Regions from separate parts of the Aliivibrio thorii genome, predicted to be linked through region 3. Evidence: predicted binding sites of a transcription regulator. Region 3 holds the regulator's gene; each other region holds the start of a gene.
What was found. Region 3 encodes CRP, which controls carbon source genes, mostly activating them, when cyclic AMP is high. Its sites were predicted from a motif close to TGTGANNNNNNTCACA; they were not measured.

Region 1 (4,521 bases), 870 kb from region 3:
CTGACTATATTACAGCGCTTGAGCACGGCTTACCGCCAACAGCGGGTCAAGGTATTGGTATTGACCGTTTAGTGATGCTATTCACTAACACTCATACAATTCGTGACGTAATTTTATTCCCTTCTATGCGTCCACAAGCATAATTAAGAATAGAATTAATAAAAAGAGCGACTACTAAGTTGCTCTTTTTTTATTAATTTTCTTACATAATGTATAAAAATGAGAAAGTAATTACACTTTTTTATCAATTGACCTAACTTTTACAATTCTTTTTTACTTCAATCCCCGCCTTTAAAAGTAATTAAAAGTTCCATTTTTATATCAAACTTACCCTTTATTCTTATAAATGAGTCAACTTTAATTCTAATATGTTAACTGTCATTTATTCTTTAGCTTTTAGTTGTTTTGTTTTTGTTAAAAGGATGACGTGCATCTCGTTTGTGAGACGCTGGGGGGTCTTAAAACCTGTATAGTTGTTCTATAACGATTTCTCAGTTAGTTTCATTCAAGAATTTAGAGGTAAGGCTTATATGAGTACTCAGTTTCGTATGGATTCTGTTCCCGGTTCATTAGTGGTTGTTGGCGGAAGTTATGAACCTTGGTTAGCAGTATTAGAACAGGTAGGTTGGCGTTGTCATCGTTGTTATGATCTTCGAGCAGCACAAACACTGTTTGACGAAATTGGCCCATGCATTGGTATTGTAGACTTAAGCCAAGACGATTTTAGTCTTAATGGTATTGCGACGTTGGTTAATAACAACAAACAAGTTCGCTGGATGGCATTTATTCGTGAATCACAATTGAGCTCAGATACTATTTGCCAATTCATAGTAAACTTCTGTATCGATTTTTTCACCGCCCCAATTCCTGATGCGCAATTGCTAAGTACTATTGGTCACCAGTTAGGTATGTTAAAGCTAGAGCGTAAAGTTTGGCCTAATATGGGTAAGAAGTCAGACTTAGGTATTCTAGGTGAAGCGCCAGCAGTGAAACGTCTACGAGATCAAATTCGTCGAGTTGCACCAACTGATGTCTCTATTTTAATTTCAGGAGAAAGCGGTGTAGGTAAAGATGCGGTAGCTAGAGCCGTTCATGATTCATCTGGTCGTAACAAAGGCCCATTTGTTTCACTGAATTGTGGTTCATTATCTGAATCTAAAATAGAGCAAGAATTATTTGGCCTTCATCTTTCAGAGTACAAAGAGTCAAAACTATTTCAAGCGAATGGCGGTACATTATTCTTAAATGATATTAATGATTTACCAGTCAGCCAACAGCAACATTTATTACGTTTCTTACAAGAAGGTAATATTGAAACGTCTGAAGGTTTTATCGATATTGATGTGCGAGTGATTGTTGCAAGTCATATTGATCTTGAGAAAGGGATAGAAGAAGGTTGTTTTAAAGAAGAGCTTTATTACCGCCTGAATGTACTGCGTATCCATGTGCCTTCTTTAAAAGAGAGAAGTTCAGATATTGCGATTCTTGCGGAGCACTTCCTTCAACGCTATGCAAAAGAATACAATACTCAAGCACGTACTTTTTCTGAAGATTCTATGCAAACCATGCTGCATTATCCGTGGCCTGGGAATGTTCGTGAATTAGTTAATCAAGTAAAACGAGCGGTACTTCTTGCTGATAGTATGACGATTGATCTTGAGCATTTAGATCTTCCTCAGCGTAATGATACAAAACGTAGCTTACGAGTGATTCGAGAAAACTCAGAGCGAGACGCTTTATTGATGGTTTTAGAGTCTCATGATGGTCAGGTTTCTTCTGCTGCGAAAGAGCTTGGTGTATCTCGAGCAACAATGTACCGCTTATTGAATAAACATAATTTAATCTCTGAACCAAGAAGTTATAGCTAAGTTAGAGCGACGGCTTATATAGAAGGTAAATCAACAGAGTAATAAAATGGCTTATCTCATTGAGATAGGCCTTTTTTTAATTAAAAAATGAAGTGAGGATAGCGTGAGTAAAATGGGTTTTCAGATAGAAACCTCTTGGCAATGTTTTGATTGGCTGACCATTTTCACCATAAGCTTCAGTAAGTGCTCTGCTGTTTGCTGCTTTAGGTCTGAGTTGTAAAACTTCCCCATGCTTTGCTGTAATTGATTCAACCTTACCCAAAACGATCAAATCCATTAATTCTTCCCAATCTTGTTTGAGCTGTTTTTCTTCTTTAGTTGAAGGCTGCCATAATACGGGGTAGCCAACGCGTCGATCTCCTACAGGGATCTCTCTTTCTCCCTCTACAGGGATCCATAAAACGTGCGCCAGTTTATGGCGTACATGTGATTCTTCCCAACGTAAGCTATGAATCCCAGTTAATGGGGCTACTGAGACAAAAGTTGTTTCGAGTGGCTTACCGGTATAACTGATCGGAATTGTTTTTAATTCAATACCAAGATCAATGAAGTCAGGGAGAGGTTTACTGCCAGCTGAGGCACCTAAATGCAGTTCTAATAATTGACCAACCCAACCTTTATCACGCTTTAAGTTTTCAGGCACAGGAGCACCAACTTGCTCGGCAAGCTCTGATAGCGTGTAGCCTGCAATACTTTCAGCTCTTATTAATAACTCATTAATAGTAGTAGGTGGTTGTTTCATAGCGACTCGTTGATGATGGTTTAGAGGGTAGATTATCATATTATTTTATAGTTTTAGTGCTCTTAATTGGATCTAATTAAGTTATCCACATTGGCGATGTTTTTTTAAGCGATATCTATTTGTCTGGATCCATGTACAGTATTATATTTATGAATAAGTTATTGACTTTCAGGTGTATAGCACATTAGAGGGGGGCACTTTGTGGGTAACCATTAGATTGGATGATCTTTAACCGATCTGTGTTTATATTAATCTACCGATTTTAATTTAAAAGATCATGTAAAAGATCTTTTATTTAACTTACTGTTTAATATGTACTTTATTGTTCTTTTGTTTTCCACTACTTTCTATTGATACATTGATTTTTATCATGCTATTTGATTTGTTTTTATCTTCTTCACAAAGTTATACACAGAAAAGGTGAATAAATGTGGGTCAGCTCTCATTGTTATGTTGATAAGTCGTTAATCGATTAAAAGTTATTCAAGGAAAGCGCTTATTTTAGTAAAACGTGACAAGAAAGCGTGATCCTGTTTGCTCAAAGAGGCGAACTGTGAAAAAATCAAAGGAATATAAGTTTATGATGAGGTCATCCAGTGATAGATGGCGATGGTTTCCGCCCGAACGTCGGGATAGTGATATGCAATAGCCATGGTCAAGTATTCTGGGCGAAACGATACGGGCAACATTCTTGGCAGTTTCCACAAGGTGGCATTGACGATGGCGAGACGCCAGAACAAGCAATGTACCGTGAATTGTACGAAGAAGTTGGCCTGACTAAAAATGACGTACGTATTTTAGCAAGCAGCCGTCATTGGTTGCGATATAAACTACCGAAACGTTTAGTTAGATGGGACTCAAAACCTGTCTGTATTGGACAAAAACAGAAATGGTTTTTGTTACGCTTGGAATGTGACGAATCCAAGGTGAATATGCAAAGAGATCGCTCGCCGGAATTTGATGGCTGGCGATGGGTAAGTTATTGGTACCCTGTAAGACAAGTTGTTTCATTTAAACGTGACGTTTATCGCCGAGCACTAAAAGAGTTCGCGGTGATTGCTATGCCGTTTAAGGAACGAAAATTTAAAAGGAAAGGTAAAAAAGGGTAAGCTGTCTATACCTTATCACCTTAAGGATTATTTAGTATGCTTACTCAACTCAGGGATATAGTTGATCACGTCGCTAAAGCAGAGTCATTGGATGATGCTTTAGCGCTACTGGTGCAAAATACTCGGCACTCTATGAGAACAGAGTGTTGCTCAGTTTATTTGATGAGTAATGACAATCTTCGACTAGAATTGATGGCTACTGAGGGCTTAAAAGCAAAGCCTAATACGGTGTCATTGGGTATTGATGAAGGACTTGTTGGTCTTGTCGCTCGTAGCTGTGAGCCTCTAAACCTCGCCAATGCATCGGTACATCCTTCATATAAATACATCCCAAGTATTGCCGAATATAAATTTAATTCATTTCTCGCTACGCCAATCATATATCGTCGTCAAAACTTAGGTGTATTGGTTGTCCAGCAAAAAGAAAAGCGTCAGTTTACCGAAGTTGAAGAATCCTTTTTAGTGACTCTATCTGCTCAGCTTGCGGTTGTTTTAGCTCATGCAAAAGCTCATGAAAGTTGGTCTACTCAACTGCAAGCCTCTTCCACACAACAAAAGCAGTTCAAAGGTATTTCTGCGTCTAATGGCGTTGGAATCGCACCGCTGTGGTTTGATGATGCTCAACCGAAGATAGAAGCTATTTTACCTAGTTCATGTCTTGATATTGAATTGGAAAAAGATCGTCTTGGTACTGCTGTTGAACTTGCATTGAAAGACTTTCGACGTGCAAAGAAACGGTTTGAACAAGAGCTTAATACCGAAACGTTAGCCATTTTTGATTTATTCAGTCATTTATTGAATG
Region 2 (4,521 bases), 880 kb from region 3:
TGCTGGCTTTACCCTGATGGTCGCAAACAAAAACACGTAGCTGATAATATCCGTTTAAGTGATTACCTTGCTATCTTTGGCGCACGCTGTGAGTTTTCTGAATCTGAACTTCCAGAGAGCATTGATAAACGTCTGCGTGAGCTTTGCCAACGCTGGGCAAGTAATGCACTAGAATTAGGCCCAGGTCTTGCTACATTAAACTACTTAGCAACGACTTGTCGTAAAGAACAACGCCTTGATGTTGAGGTGACAGAGAAGCAGCAGAGTTATAAAGAACTTAATATGCTACTGACTGATCTTGTTGAAACGGGTTTAGCTACCTATGAAAACGGCACCTTAACGTTTGATTGCGAAGAAGCACGACGTTTAGCTAACGGTGAATGGTTAGAGATCTTAGTTCATAATACCGTGGTCGATATTCAACAATATTTACCTACGCTTCAAGATCATTCATTGAACGTACAAGTTCACCGTGAAATTGGCGATAAAGATGTTCGTAATGAGCTTGATGTGGTTAGTATTGTGAATAACAAGCTACATATCATTGAATGCAAAACAAAAGGCATGCGTGATGATGGTGATGACACTCTCTATAAATTAGAGTCGTTACGTGACCTTCTAGGTGGCTTACAAGCACGAGCTATGTTGGTGAGCTTCCGCCCTCTACGTAATAACGACATTATCCGAGCGCAAGATTTAGGCTTAGCGATTATTGGTCCAGATGAGTTAGGCGATCTTAAAAAGCATCTTCTCAATTGGTTCTTAGCCGCTGGTGGTCATTAATCATCACCAAAATTATAAATAAACAATAAAAAGGCCATTAATTTGGCCTTTTATTAGCTGCTTCAAACAAAAAATGGCGCTGATTCATTACGAACCAGCGCCATTTTTATATCTATTTATTATCTTCTTTTATAGAAGATTACGAGCAGCTTCAATAACAACTTTAATTGAACGTGCTTCTGTCTCTTTTAGTGTTGCGTGATCTGGTATCTCTTTTTGTGTACGGTTAATGATTACACCCGCAACGCAACCCGCACGTAAACCAGAGCTTGCACACATTGTTAATAATGTTGCTGATTCCATTTCAAAGTTAAGTACGCCCATGTCTTGCCATTCTTGCATAGAACCTTGGAAACGCTTAACAACACGACCTGAGAACGTATCGTAACGCTCTTGACCTGGGTAGAAAGTATCACTTGATGCTGTCACACCGGTGTGAACAGCTGCACCTTGATCAACAACCGCTTTACGCATTGCTGTTGCAACATCAAAGTCAGCAACTGCAGGGAATTCCATTGGAGCAAAGTGAAGACTTGCGCCATCTAAACGAACAGAACCAGTAGTCACAATCATGTCACCTACATTTACATGCGGTTGAATTGCGCCTGTTGTACCTACACGTAGGAAAGTACGAACACCCAATTGCGCTAGCTCTTCAACAGCAATTGAAGTCGATGGACCACCAATACCCGTTGAACATACTACAATTTTCTTGCCATCTAGCTCAGCTAGGTACACTGTGTATTCACGGTGGCTTGCTAGAAATTTAGGGTTTTCCATTTGCTCTGCGATTTTTTGAACACGCGCTGGGTCACCAGGAATGATCGCCATTTCTGCACCTTGAAGATCTGCCTGTGTTACGCCTAAATGGAATACTGCTGCTGTCATGGTTAGCTCCTTGCGATTGTAGGGTCGCGTTAATTTAATTAGTTATAATTGATTCGATGAAGTTACTTTACCCAAACACCCCTTGCATTAGTGTGATTAAGATCCCGAAAGGAATGTTGATAACATACACTCTTGCAAGGAAAACCGATTGGCATCACAGAAAAATGAAAAGGCGTTCAATATCTGAACACCTTTTTTAGACTCTACTCACTTATTTATCGCCCGAATTATCCTATTTCTCTTTAAAGCGTAACAAACGAAGTGCATTCAAAGTCACAAGAGCTGTTGCACCGCTATCTGCTAATACTGCAACCCATAAGCCCGTAATACCAAATAAACTAGTGACTAAGAATACCGCTTTTAAACCAAGCGCTAAGGTAATGTTCTGGCGAATATTACTTAGTGTTGCTTTTGATAACGCAACCATTGGTGCTAACTCTTCTAAACGGTTATGAGTTAATGCTGCATCTGCTGTTTCAAGAGCAACATCTGTCCCTCCCCCCATAGCGATACCAATAGAAGCTGTCTTCATTGCTGGCGCATCATTAATACCATCACCAATCATTGCCGTTTTAGACTGTGCTGTTAATTGCTCAACATATTTCACTTTGTCTGAAGGCAGTAATCCTGCCTTGTAGTCAATATTTAACTCTGTTGCAATTGCTTTGGCTGCTCGCTCATTATCACCTGTCAGCATGATTGGTTTGATACCTAATTTAACTAGTTTCTCAACGGCTATTTTCGCATCTGGACGAAGTTCATCACGCCATGCAAGTAACCCTGATATCTGCTCATTAATTAGTACCAGTACCACCGTTTTTCCTTGTTGTTCTAAGAATGCAACTTGGCTTTCAATTTCAGGAACAACTTCACCGTCAAACTGCTGAGGTGCATAAAGTGCGATTTGTTTTTCATCAACAAATCCTTTGATCCCTTTACCTACAACTGTTTCACGATCACTCGCTTCAATTACTGTTAAGCCTTGTTCTTGCGCCTTGATAACAACGGCTCTTGCCAGTGGGTGCGATGATCCCATTTCAACCGCGGCTGATTGAAAAAGAATACTCTCTTCTGTTTCTGCTTCCAGCAAAACACGAATATCAGTTAACACCGGTTTACCTTGCGTTAAGGTCCCCGTCTTATCAAAAGCAATATTTTGGATATGACCTAACTCTTCTAATGCTGCGCCACCTTTAATTAAGGCTCCACGTTTTGCTGCAGTCGCAAGACCTGAAGTAATCGCTGCTGGTGTTGATATCACTAATGCACAAGGACAAGCGATTAATAGCATCGCTAAACCACGGTAAATCCAAGTATCCCACGATTGACCAAACATCAATGGTGGAATAATGATAACTAATAAAGAAAGCAGCATCATCGCAGGTGTGTACCAACGACTAAACTTATCAAGAAAACGTTCTAACGGTGCTTTACGTGATTCCGCTTCTTCAATCAAGTGCAGAATACGATCTATCGCATTCTCACCTTGCGCAGAAGTGATCTCGATTTCAATGACACGATCATTAACAATCGATCCAGCCATTAGTGGATCATTTGTTCTTTTATCAACAGGAACAGATTCACCAGTTAACGCACTTTCATCAAACGAAGCAAATTCAGAAAGCAAAACAGCATCAGCAGCTAAGCGATCTCCAGGGGATACTTGAACTTTATCGCCTACATTTAATTCTGATGCAGGCACTTCTTCTTTAGTTCCATCACTCTTAATTCGAATCGCAGTATCTGGCACTAAGTCCATTAATGCTTTAACACCGCTTCTTGCTTTGGCTGACGCATAGCCTTCTAATTGTTCACCTAACATAAACAATAAGATGACCATCGCCGCTTCAACCGTTTCTCCAAGATAAACAGCACCAATTGCAGCTACTGTCATTAGAGTTTCAATTGAGAATGGTGACCCATTTATCGCTAAACGAATTGCTTTACGTCCAATTGGAATTAATCCAAATAGACCTGCGATAGTAAAGGCGATGGTACCTAACTCTTTATTTACTAAATTAATACCCGTTGCGATAACTAAGAAAGCAACTAAGGTTAATAACAATATATTCTTTTTCCAAAACGGCTGATCTTCATTCTCTGATGTGTTTTTTGAACCTATGTCAGATAACGGAAAACCCGTCGTTTTCGCGACACTAATCACTTCTTCAAAGACGGATTCAGAATGTGTTCTCACCGTTAATTTTTCAGTCGCAAAAATAACATTAGCATCGGCAACATCTGGAATTGCAAGAATCGCTTTTTTTAACTTAGCTGCACAACTTGGACAGTCCATCTCTGCGATCAACCAACTTCGCGAGAAAGTCGTCGTATTTTTTTCTGTGGAAAAAGTCGAAACTAAGGGGTCTGAATCTCCTGGTTCAGAGCTGCAGCATGAATCCGATTCATTATTATCAATATTACTGCAACACCCTGAAACGGCGCTTTCAGCCTTAATCGCTGTAATTTTTGGCGCAGCACAACATGAACTTGATGGGTTATGTTTATGCTCGTGCCTATTGGTTTTTTTATGAGTTGTACACATGAGATGATCCTTTCTTATTGTTAGGTATTAATTTACTCTCAAGATTAACTATAGACCTTAGAGTTAACTCCAAGGTCAAGAGTAATTTTATTCAGATATAAAAAAAGACACCTAAGTGCCTTTTAAAAGATAGATTAGAGAAAAGATTATTAAACTGGGTGCTTAAAGCAATGTCCAATCGATTCACTTATCGCTTGCAATACATTACGTCGAGTAATAATACCTACCAATTTCCCATTCTCTACTACAGGGTAAATTTTAGGTTTATTTTCAGTCATATTTTGCGCTAAATCGATGATAGTATC
Region 3 (4,521 bases):
GCACATCAAGTGCTCCTTTTTCTATTCTACTCATCTTGAAAAGCAACATCATCCCCCCCATTACAATAGTAATAATCATAAAGATTAATGTAAGAGTCTCATTAAATTACATCATCGAATAAGAGGTTTTACTCGTGACTACAATAGTTTCTGTACGCCGTGAAGGCAAAGTCGTGGTTGCTGGCGATGGCCAAGCATCTCAAGGTGATATGATCGCAAAAGGTAACGTAAAGAAAGTACGTCGCCTTTACAATGATTCCGTTCTAGTTGGCTTTGCTGGTAGCACTGCTGATGCATTCATTCTGTTTGACCTGTGTGAACGAAAATTAGAAATGCACCAAGGTAATTTAACCAAAGCTGCCGTTGAACTCGCTAAAGAATGGCGTAGTGATCGCGCTTTACGCCGTCTTGAGGCAATGTTAATTGTTGCTGATAAAACAACGTCTCTAATCATTAGCGGTACTGGTGATTTAATTAATGCCGATAATGACCTTCTTACCATTGGTTCTGGTGGCTATTTCGCTCGTTCTGCAGCAACAGCATTATTAGAGAACACAGAATTAGATGCACGTGAAATCGCAACTAAAGCATTAACTATTGCTGGTGATATTGACGTCTACACTAACCATAATCATACCGTTGAAGAATTGAACGTTTAACGACAGATAATAAGGAATACCCATGTCTGAGATGACTCCTCGTGAAATAGTACACGAACTAGATAGCCATATTATTGGTCAAGATAAAGCAAAGCGTTCCGTTGCTATTGCCTTACGTAATCGCTGGCGTCGTATGCAACTTAACCCTGAGTTGCGTGCAGAAGTTACACCAAAAAATATTTTAATGATCGGACCAACAGGGGTTGGTAAAACTGAAATTGCACGTCGCTTAGCGAAACTAGCGAATGCACCTTTCATCAAAGTTGAAGCAACTAAATTTACTGAAGTGGGTTACGTCGGTAAAGAAGTTGATAGCATCATTCGCGACTTAACTGATGTTGCAATAAAAATGACGCATCAACAAGCGGTAGACAAAGTAAAATTCCGAGCCGAAGAACAAGCTGAAGATCGTATTCTAGACATTCTATTACCTCCTGCACGCGATGCATGGGGTAAAAATGAAGAAGGTGATAATGACTCTGGTACTCGCCAATCTTTCCGTAAAAAATTACGTGAAGGTAATCTAGACGATAAAGAAATCGAAGTCGATGTTGCTGCACCTCAAGTTGGCGTAGAAATCATGGCTCCTCCTGGTATGGAAGAGATGACAAACCAACTTCAAGGTATGTTCCAAAACCTATCTGGTGGTGACACAACTAAAAAGCGTAAGATGAAAATCAAAGACGCACTTAAAGCCCTAGCTGAAGAAGAAGGTGCTAAATTAGTTAACCCTGAAGAGCTAAAAGAACAAGCTATTTTCAATGTGGAAAATCACGGTATCGTCTTTATTGATGAGATTGATAAAATCTGTAAAGATTCCAACTCTCAATCTGGTGATGTATCTCGTGAAGGCGTGCAACGTGACCTACTTCCATTAGTAGAAGGCAGCACAGTAAGTACGAAGCATGGTATGGTAAAAACAGATCACATGTTATTTATCACTTCAGGTGCATTTCAAATGGCTAAGCCATCGGATCTTATCCCTGAATTGCAAGGTCGATTGCCTATTCGTGTTGAACTTGAAGCATTAACTGCGAACGACTTTAAACGTATCCTGACAGAACCAAATGCCTCGTTAACAGAACAATACATCGCGTTATTAGCGACAGAAAATGTTAATCTTGAGTTTACTGAAGATGGCATTACTCGTATTGCAGAATCAGCATTCCAAGTGAACGAAAGCACAGAAAACATTGGCGCACGTCGTCTACATACTGTAATGGAACGTCTAATGGAAGAGATCTCTTACGATGCATCTGAAAAAGACGGTGAAAGCCTAACTGTTGATGCAGCTTACGTTACCTCTCGCTTGGGTGATCTAGTCGCAGATGAAGATCTAAGTCGCTTTATTCTATAATGGACGACTAATACTCGTAATTATCAGTTCATTATTACGAGTTAAAAATAAAGCCTCATACATCAAAATGTATGAGGCTTTTCTTTGCAAAGAATTATTTAAGCAATAATTTCCCAAGAATGCGTCACCTCAATGCCTTCACCTAGCATTAAACACACCGAACAATATTTCTGTAATGAATCAGCGGTGACTTGCTCAACCACCTTAGGATTAAGGTTATCGCCACTCACTTCAAAGTGAATATTAATATGAGTAAACAGCTTCGGCGCAGTTTCACGACGCTCACTTGATAGCTTTGCAACACAACCAAGTACTTCTTGATTTGCGGATTTTAGACCATCAACAACATCAACAGAACTGCATCCACCAGCGGCCATTAACACTAATTCCATCGGGCTTGGGGCTTTTTCACCACCATTTCCATCCATTACCACAGAGTGACCTGATTGAGATTGACCTAAGAAAGTAAATCCATCAATCCATTTAACTTCAGCATTCATAAAAGCCTCTTTACTACATAAAAGGAAAACTCATGATCCATTTCACGAAACTGTGCCCTTGGTCGCACTATTCATACGATCAAAGTCAAGAAATCGGTTGCGAAACAGGGTATGATTTTATCAATTATCTCAACGAACATGCAGCCTTGTTCCGATAACCATATTGTATAGGCCAAACTGATATTTGGCTCAGTTATTTTAAAATGGACATCGCCTACTTGGCAAACGCAGAGGAAGTATAAAGTATGGTTCTAGGTAAACCTCAGACAGATCCAACATTAGAGTGGTTCTTATCTCATTGTCACATTCATAAGTACCCATCAAAAAGTACTTTGATTCACGCGGGTGAAAAAGCTGAGACTCTTTACTACATCGTAAAAGGTTCTGTTGCTGTACTTATCAAAGATGAAGAAGGAAAGGAAATGATCCTTTCTTACCTTAACCAAGGTGATTTCATCGGTGAACTTGGCTTGTTTGAAGAAGGTCAAGAACGTTCAGCATGGGTTCGTGCTAAAAGCCCTTGTGAAGTGGCTGAAATTTCATTTAAGAAATTCCGTCAGCTTATTCAAGTAAACCCAGATATTCTGATGCGTCTTTCTGCTCAAATGGCAACTCGTCTACAAATCACTAGCCAAAAAGTAGGTGATTTAGCATTCCTAGACGTTACAGGCCGTATCGCTCAGACTCTATTGAATCTAGCTAAACAACCAGATGCAATGACTCACCCAGATGGCATGCAAATTAAGATCACTCGTCAAGAGATCGGTCAAATTGTAGGTTGTTCACGTGAAACTGTTGGCCGCATCTTGAAGATGCTTGAAGAGCAAAACTTGATCTCAGCACACGGTAAAACAATTGTAGTTTACGGTACTCGTTAATTTAACGCTTATCTTAAACAAATAAAAACGCAGCTCTTGAGCTGCGTTTTTTTATGCCTAAATTTTAGAATTAACTGTCTGTGCTTTCAAAAATTTTATCAGCAGATGCAGCGACAAATCCTGTATATATCTTGCCATTAGGTAGCGAATAACGCTTAGCAAACTCATAAAATCCACCAGGGATGTCAAACTCACCCTCAGTAAAGCTCACTTTCACTTTATCGGCCATGGTTGATGACTGTTCTAAGTAAACCTCAGGAGAGCCTTTCACTTCACCACCCACTTCGTTCATTGCAAAACCAGCATCACGTAAGTGTTGGTTCACATCAACCACTTCAGCAAACGCTTCAAGCTGATTAACATAAACCGTAAAGTGATTTGCGCCATAGCCATGAGCAGCTAACCAAGAAGCGTACTCACTCTCTTTTGCTAAGATTTGATATTCCTCAAAACTTAACGCCCAAGGACGGCCCGCTGAAAGAAAATCGCTGGTCGCAAAATAATGCGCTGGCACCTGTTCAACCAAAGCATGAATAATGTTCTGAGTCTCAAGCGATAGCTCTTCAACTAAAATCTCACTAATAAAAACAAGTGGCACATTAGGATCTGGATGCTCAAAATGCTGTGCTTTGAGTTTTTTAGTCTCAAAATCATACGTCTCACACGCTTTATACCCTATTGCTAAAAATGGGGCGGCTAACGTTTGCAAGCCAACCTTAGGCAAATTAAACGTACGTAATGCAATGTGATCGTTAATCAATTCATCGCCATTAGATAATAACTGATGAACCCTTCCTGCCGATGGGGATAAACGAGCAATATAATCTTGCCATAATGACGAAAATAAAGACGTTACGTTATTCATGCCTATCACCTCTTATAAAGTTAAACCCGGAGACAGTTGAGCGGGAATTTCACAGGTATCGCCTTCCATTGAGGCCATTGGGTAGGCACAATAATCTGCCGCATAGTAAGCACTTGGTTTCATATTGCCTGATGCACCCGGACCACCAAATGGCGCGTCACCACTTGCTCCAGTTAATTGACGGTTACGATTTACAATACCTGCACGAATATGCTCTACAAAATATTCCCACTCATTGTCATTCGTTGAAACAAGGCCTGCC
Region 4 (4,521 bases), 260 kb from region 3:
GTGAAAACTGGCAGAATAGTGTAATAGGCAGTCCACAAGGTGGGGTGATTAGTCCACTACTTGCTAATATCTACTTAGATGAATTCGATCAAGAAATGATGAGGCGTAAGCATCGAATAGTGCGATACGCGGATGACATTTTGATATTCTGCACCTCGAAAAAGGGTGCAGAGAATGCATTAAAAGTAGCTAGCCATATTTTAGAAGTAACGCTAAAACTTAAAGTGAATGAGCGGAAAACCCATATAGCACATAGCGATACAGGTATTAAATTCTTGGGAGTGGAAATTTTTACAAATTACACGGCAATTCAAGAAAAGAAGCTCAAAACATTAAAAGCGAAAGTAAGGCAACTCACCAAGCGTAATGGAGGATTGAATTTAGCGAGAGTGCTAAAGCAACTGAATCCAGTGCTCAGAGGGTTTGTAAACTACTTCAAAATAGCCAATATTACGAGCACACTGAAAAGCCTTGCGGCTTGGATAAGGCGGAGATTGCGAGCGGTACAAATGAGTTTATGGAAGAAGCCGTGCAGATTGCATCGTCGTCTTAAGCAACTAAAGTACAAACCGCCATTTAAGTCCATAAAAATGGACTCATGGCGAAACAGTGCGAGTCCGTTAGCAAGCTATGCGATGCCTAATCAGTGGTTCAAAAATCTAGGCTTGTATTCAATAGACGAAGTTAAAACAGGTGTACTCGCTTCTTTTTATTAAGAAATAGTAAATTGCAGGAGCCGTATACGAGGTCCGTACGTACGGTTCTGTGAGAGGGATGAGGCAAAAGCCTCACCCTACTCGATGTTTTTAAATCGAAGGGATAGATATGGCCGCTCAAAATAACATTGAACAGTTACTCTCAATAATGGCTCAATTAAGAGATAAAGAATCAGGTTGTCCGTGGGATAGAAAGCAGACGTTTGATTCTATTATCCCCCATACAATAGAAGAGACTTATGAAGTGGTAGATGCGATTCATAAGAAGGACTGGAGCAATTTAAAAGAAGAGTTAGGGGATTTACTATTCCAAGTCATTTTCTATGCGCAAATGGCGAAAGAAGAGGGGTTATTCGATTTTAATGATGTAGTAGAGACACTAACTGAAAAGTTGGTTCGTCGCCATCCACACGTCTTTGGAGACGAAGTGTTCTCATCAGAAGAGGAGATAACAGCGAATTGGGATAAAGTGAAGCAACAAGAGCGCTTAGAAAAAGAAGCGTTAAATAACATATCCCAAGAGCAAGGGAGCATATTAGATTCAGTGCCTACCGCTTTACCGGGGTTATTACGAGCAAATAAAATCCAGAAGCAGTGTGCTAAAGTTGGTTTTGATTGGGATGAACTAAAACCGGTTGCTGATAAAGTAAATGAAGAGGTTGCAGAGGTATTAGAGGAAGCTTTAAAAATACCAAGAGATGAAGATAAATTAGAAGAAGAGTTAGGCGATTTACTTTTTGCGACAGTAAATTTTTCTCGTCATTTAGGAAAAAATCCAGAGCAAGCTTTATGTAAAGCAAATGATAAATTTGAACGCCGTTTTCGTCAAATTGAAGCAAACGTCGCCAAAAAGAATAAAAAAATAGAGCAATGTGATTTAAATGAATTAGACTCTGAATGGGAAAATGTGAAGCGAAGCGAGCGGAATTGATTTGGAGCAAAAAATAAATCAATTAACTGTGATACTTTTCACGTTGTGGCGATAAAGCGGTTCTGGTATATTCACTTCCCGTCCAGATGAAATCCATTTTTATTCCTCATTACACCAATTTCAGGTAACGTATGACGACGAATTACATTTTTGTAACTGGCGGGGTTGTATCCTCACTAGGTAAAGGTATTGCAGCAGCATCATTAGCAGCTATTCTTGAAGCTCGTGGCTTAAAAGTCACTATGATGAAGCTTGACCCATACATCAACGTTGATCCAGGCACAATGAGCCCAACTCAACACGGTGAAGTATTCGTCACGGAAGACGGCGCAGAAACAGATCTAGACTTAGGTCACTACGAGCGCTTCATCCGCACCAAAATGACTAAGCGTAACAATTTTACCGCTGGTCGTGTATACGCAGATGTTCTACGTAAAGAACGTCGCGGTGACTACTTAGGTGCAACAATCCAAGTTATCCCTCATATTACTAATGCGATTAAAGAACGTGTTATTTCTGGCGCTGAAGGCCACGATATCGCAATCGTAGAAGTTGGTGGTACCGTTGGTGATATCGAATCTCTACCGTTCATGGAAGCGATTCGTCAGCTAGCAGTAGAGTTAGGCCGTGAGCGTGCTATGTTTATGCACTTAACACTGGTTCCTTACTTAGGCGCTGCAGGCGAGCTTAAAACTAAGCCAACTCAACACTCAGTAAAAGAACTACTATCTATCGGTATCCAACCAGATATCCTAGTTTGTCGTTCTGATCGTGTTATCCCAGCGAACGAACGTAAGAAAATTGCTCTTTTCTGTAATGTTCAAGAAAAAGCAGTTATCTCAATGAAAGACGTAGATTCAATCTACAAAATCCCACAACTTATCAAAGCACAAGGTACTGATGATCTAGTATGTCAACGCTTTGGTATTACAGCTCCTGAAGCTGATCTTTCTGAGTGGGAACAAGTAATTTATGAAGAAGCGAACCCAACTGGTGAAGTTACTATCGGTATGGTTGGCAAATACATTGAATTACCAGACGCTTACAAGTCAGTAAACGAAGCATTAAAACATGCGGGCTTGAAAAACCGTCTAAACGTCACTATTAAATATGTAGATTCACAAGATGTAGAATCTAAAGGTACTGAAATCCTAGAAGGTCTAGACGCAATTCTAGTTCCTGGTGGTTTCGGTGACCGCGGTGTTGAAGGCAAGATCCTTGCTGCTCAATACGCTCGTGAAAATGAAGTACCATATTTAGGAATCTGTCTGGGTATGCAAGTTGCGTTAATTGAATATGCGCGTAACGTTGCTAATATGGAAGGGGCTCACTCTTCTGAATTCTCTAAAGACACGAAGTTCCCTGTAGTTGGTTTAATCACTGAGTGGATTGATGGCGACGGCAACGTTGAAGAGCGTACTGAGAAATCAGATCTAGGCGGTACAATGCGTCTTGGTTCTCAACTATGTCACCTTGCTAAAGGTTCAAAAGCTCGTGAGCTTTACGGTAACGGAACTGTTGAAGAGCGTCACCGTCACCGTTATGAAGTAAATAATAATTTACTTCCTCAGCTTGAAAAAGCCGGTCTTAAGATTTCTGGCCTATCAGCTGATAAGAAGCTGGTGGAAATTATTGAAATCCCTAACCACCCATGGTTTGTGGCTGCTCAATTCCACCCAGAATTCACATCAACACCTCGTGATGGTCACCCATTATTTGAAGGTTTTGTTAAAGCTGCGGGCGTAAATGCACGCGGTGAGTTCGAAAAGTAATAGGATATTACGGATAGCTGCTCAATGTTGTAGCAGCTATTTTTAGCTTTTAAATTAAAGATAAAGTAGAGGAAACACAATGTCTAAGATCGTTAAAGTTCTAGGTCGTGAAATCATCGATTCTCGTGGTAACCCAACAGTTGAAGCTGAAGTTCACCTAGAAAGTGGTTTTGTAGGTATGGCTGCTGCTCCATCTGGCGCATCTACAGGTTCTCGTGAAGCTCTTGAGCTACGTGATGGCGACAAATCTCGTTTCCTAGGTAAAGGTGTTCTTAAAGCTATCGCAGCTGTAAATGGTCCAATCGCAGAAGCTCTAATCGGCAAAGACGCGAAAAACCAAGCTGAAATCGACCAAATCATGATCGATTTAGATGGTACAGACAACAAAGCAAACTTCGGTGCTAACGCAATCCTTGCTGTTTCTCTAGCGAATGCTAAAGCAGCTGCAGCAGCTAAGTCTATGCCTCTTTACGCTCACATTGCTGACCTAAACGGCACTCCAGGCGTATTCTCTATGCCTCTACCAATGATGAACATCATCAACGGTGGTGAGCACGCTGATAACAACGTTGACATCCAAGAGTTCATGATCCAACCAGTTGGCGCTAAAACTCTTAAAGAAGCTCTACGTATCGGTGCTGAAGTATTCCACAACCTAGCTAAAGTTCTTAAGTCTAAAGGCTACAGCACTGCAGTTGGTGATGAAGGTGGTTTCGCTCCTAACCTTAAATCTAACGCTGAAGCTCTAGAAGTTATCGCAGAAGCTGTTGCAGCTGCTGGTTACGAGCTAGGTAAAGACGTTACTCTTGCTATGGACTGTGCTGCTTCTGAGTTCTTCAACAAAGAAGACGGCATCTACGACCTTAAAGGCGAAGGTAAGAAATTTACTGCTGAAGAGTTCAACCACTACCTAGCTGGTCTTGTTGAGCAATTCCCAATCGTATCTATCGAAGATGGTCTTGACGAGTCTGATTGGACTGGTTTCAAACACCAAACTGAACTTCTAGGCGACAAAATCCAACTAGTTGGTGACGATCTATTCGTTACAAACACTAAGATTCTTGCTCGTGGTATCGAAGAAGGCATCACTAACTCAATCCTT

Region 1: the regulator CRP is predicted to act here: its motif matches at 3,040-3,055, upstream of rppH (RNA pyrophosphohydrolase).
Region 2: the regulator CRP is predicted to act here: its motif matches at 1,763-1,778, upstream of udp (uridine phosphorylase).
Region 4: the regulator CRP is predicted to act here: its motif matches at 1,675-1,690, upstream of pyrG (CTP synthase).

Annotation. Positions count from the first base shown of each region.
Region 1 covers NZ_CM170654.1:2,513,665-2,518,185, reverse strand. Annotated here, with positions in the region: gene lysS (lysine--tRNA ligase) at 1-143, shown strand, start outside; gene AC2IP4_RS11445 (VpsR-related response regulator) at 531-1,868, shown strand; gene mutH (DNA mismatch repair endonuclease MutH) at 1,945-2,610, opposite strand; gene rppH (RNA pyrophosphohydrolase) at 3,207-3,719, shown strand; gene ptsP (phosphoenolpyruvate--protein phosphotransferase) at 3,756-4,521, shown strand, end outside.
Region 2 covers NZ_CM170654.1:1,188,945-1,193,465, reverse strand. Annotated here, with positions in the region: gene AC2IP4_RS05445 (DUF1887 family protein) at 1-783, shown strand, start outside; gene udp (uridine phosphorylase) at 913-1,671, opposite strand; gene AC2IP4_RS05435 (zinc/cadmium/mercury/lead-transporting ATPase) at 1,904-4,216, opposite strand; gene AC2IP4_RS05430 (CBS domain-containing protein) at 4,366-4,521, opposite strand, start outside.
Region 3 covers NZ_CM170654.1:308,945-313,465, reverse strand. Annotated here, with positions in the region: gene hslV (ATP-dependent protease subunit HslV) at 135-659, shown strand; gene hslU (ATP-dependent protease ATPase subunit HslU) at 682-2,016, shown strand; gene AC2IP4_RS01460 (OsmC family protein) at 2,115-2,516, opposite strand; gene crp (cAMP-activated global transcriptional regulator CRP) at 2,762-3,394, shown strand; gene AC2IP4_RS01450 (DUF1338 domain-containing protein) at 3,465-4,259, opposite strand; gene astD (succinylglutamate-semialdehyde dehydrogenase) at 4,272-4,521, opposite strand, start outside.
Region 4 covers NZ_CM170654.1:564,439-568,959, forward strand. Annotated here, with positions in the region: gene ltrA (group II intron reverse transcriptase/maturase) at 1-716, shown strand, start outside; gene mazG (nucleoside triphosphate pyrophosphohydrolase) at 826-1,647, shown strand; gene pyrG (CTP synthase) at 1,779-3,419, shown strand; gene eno (phosphopyruvate hydratase) at 3,499-4,521, shown strand, end outside.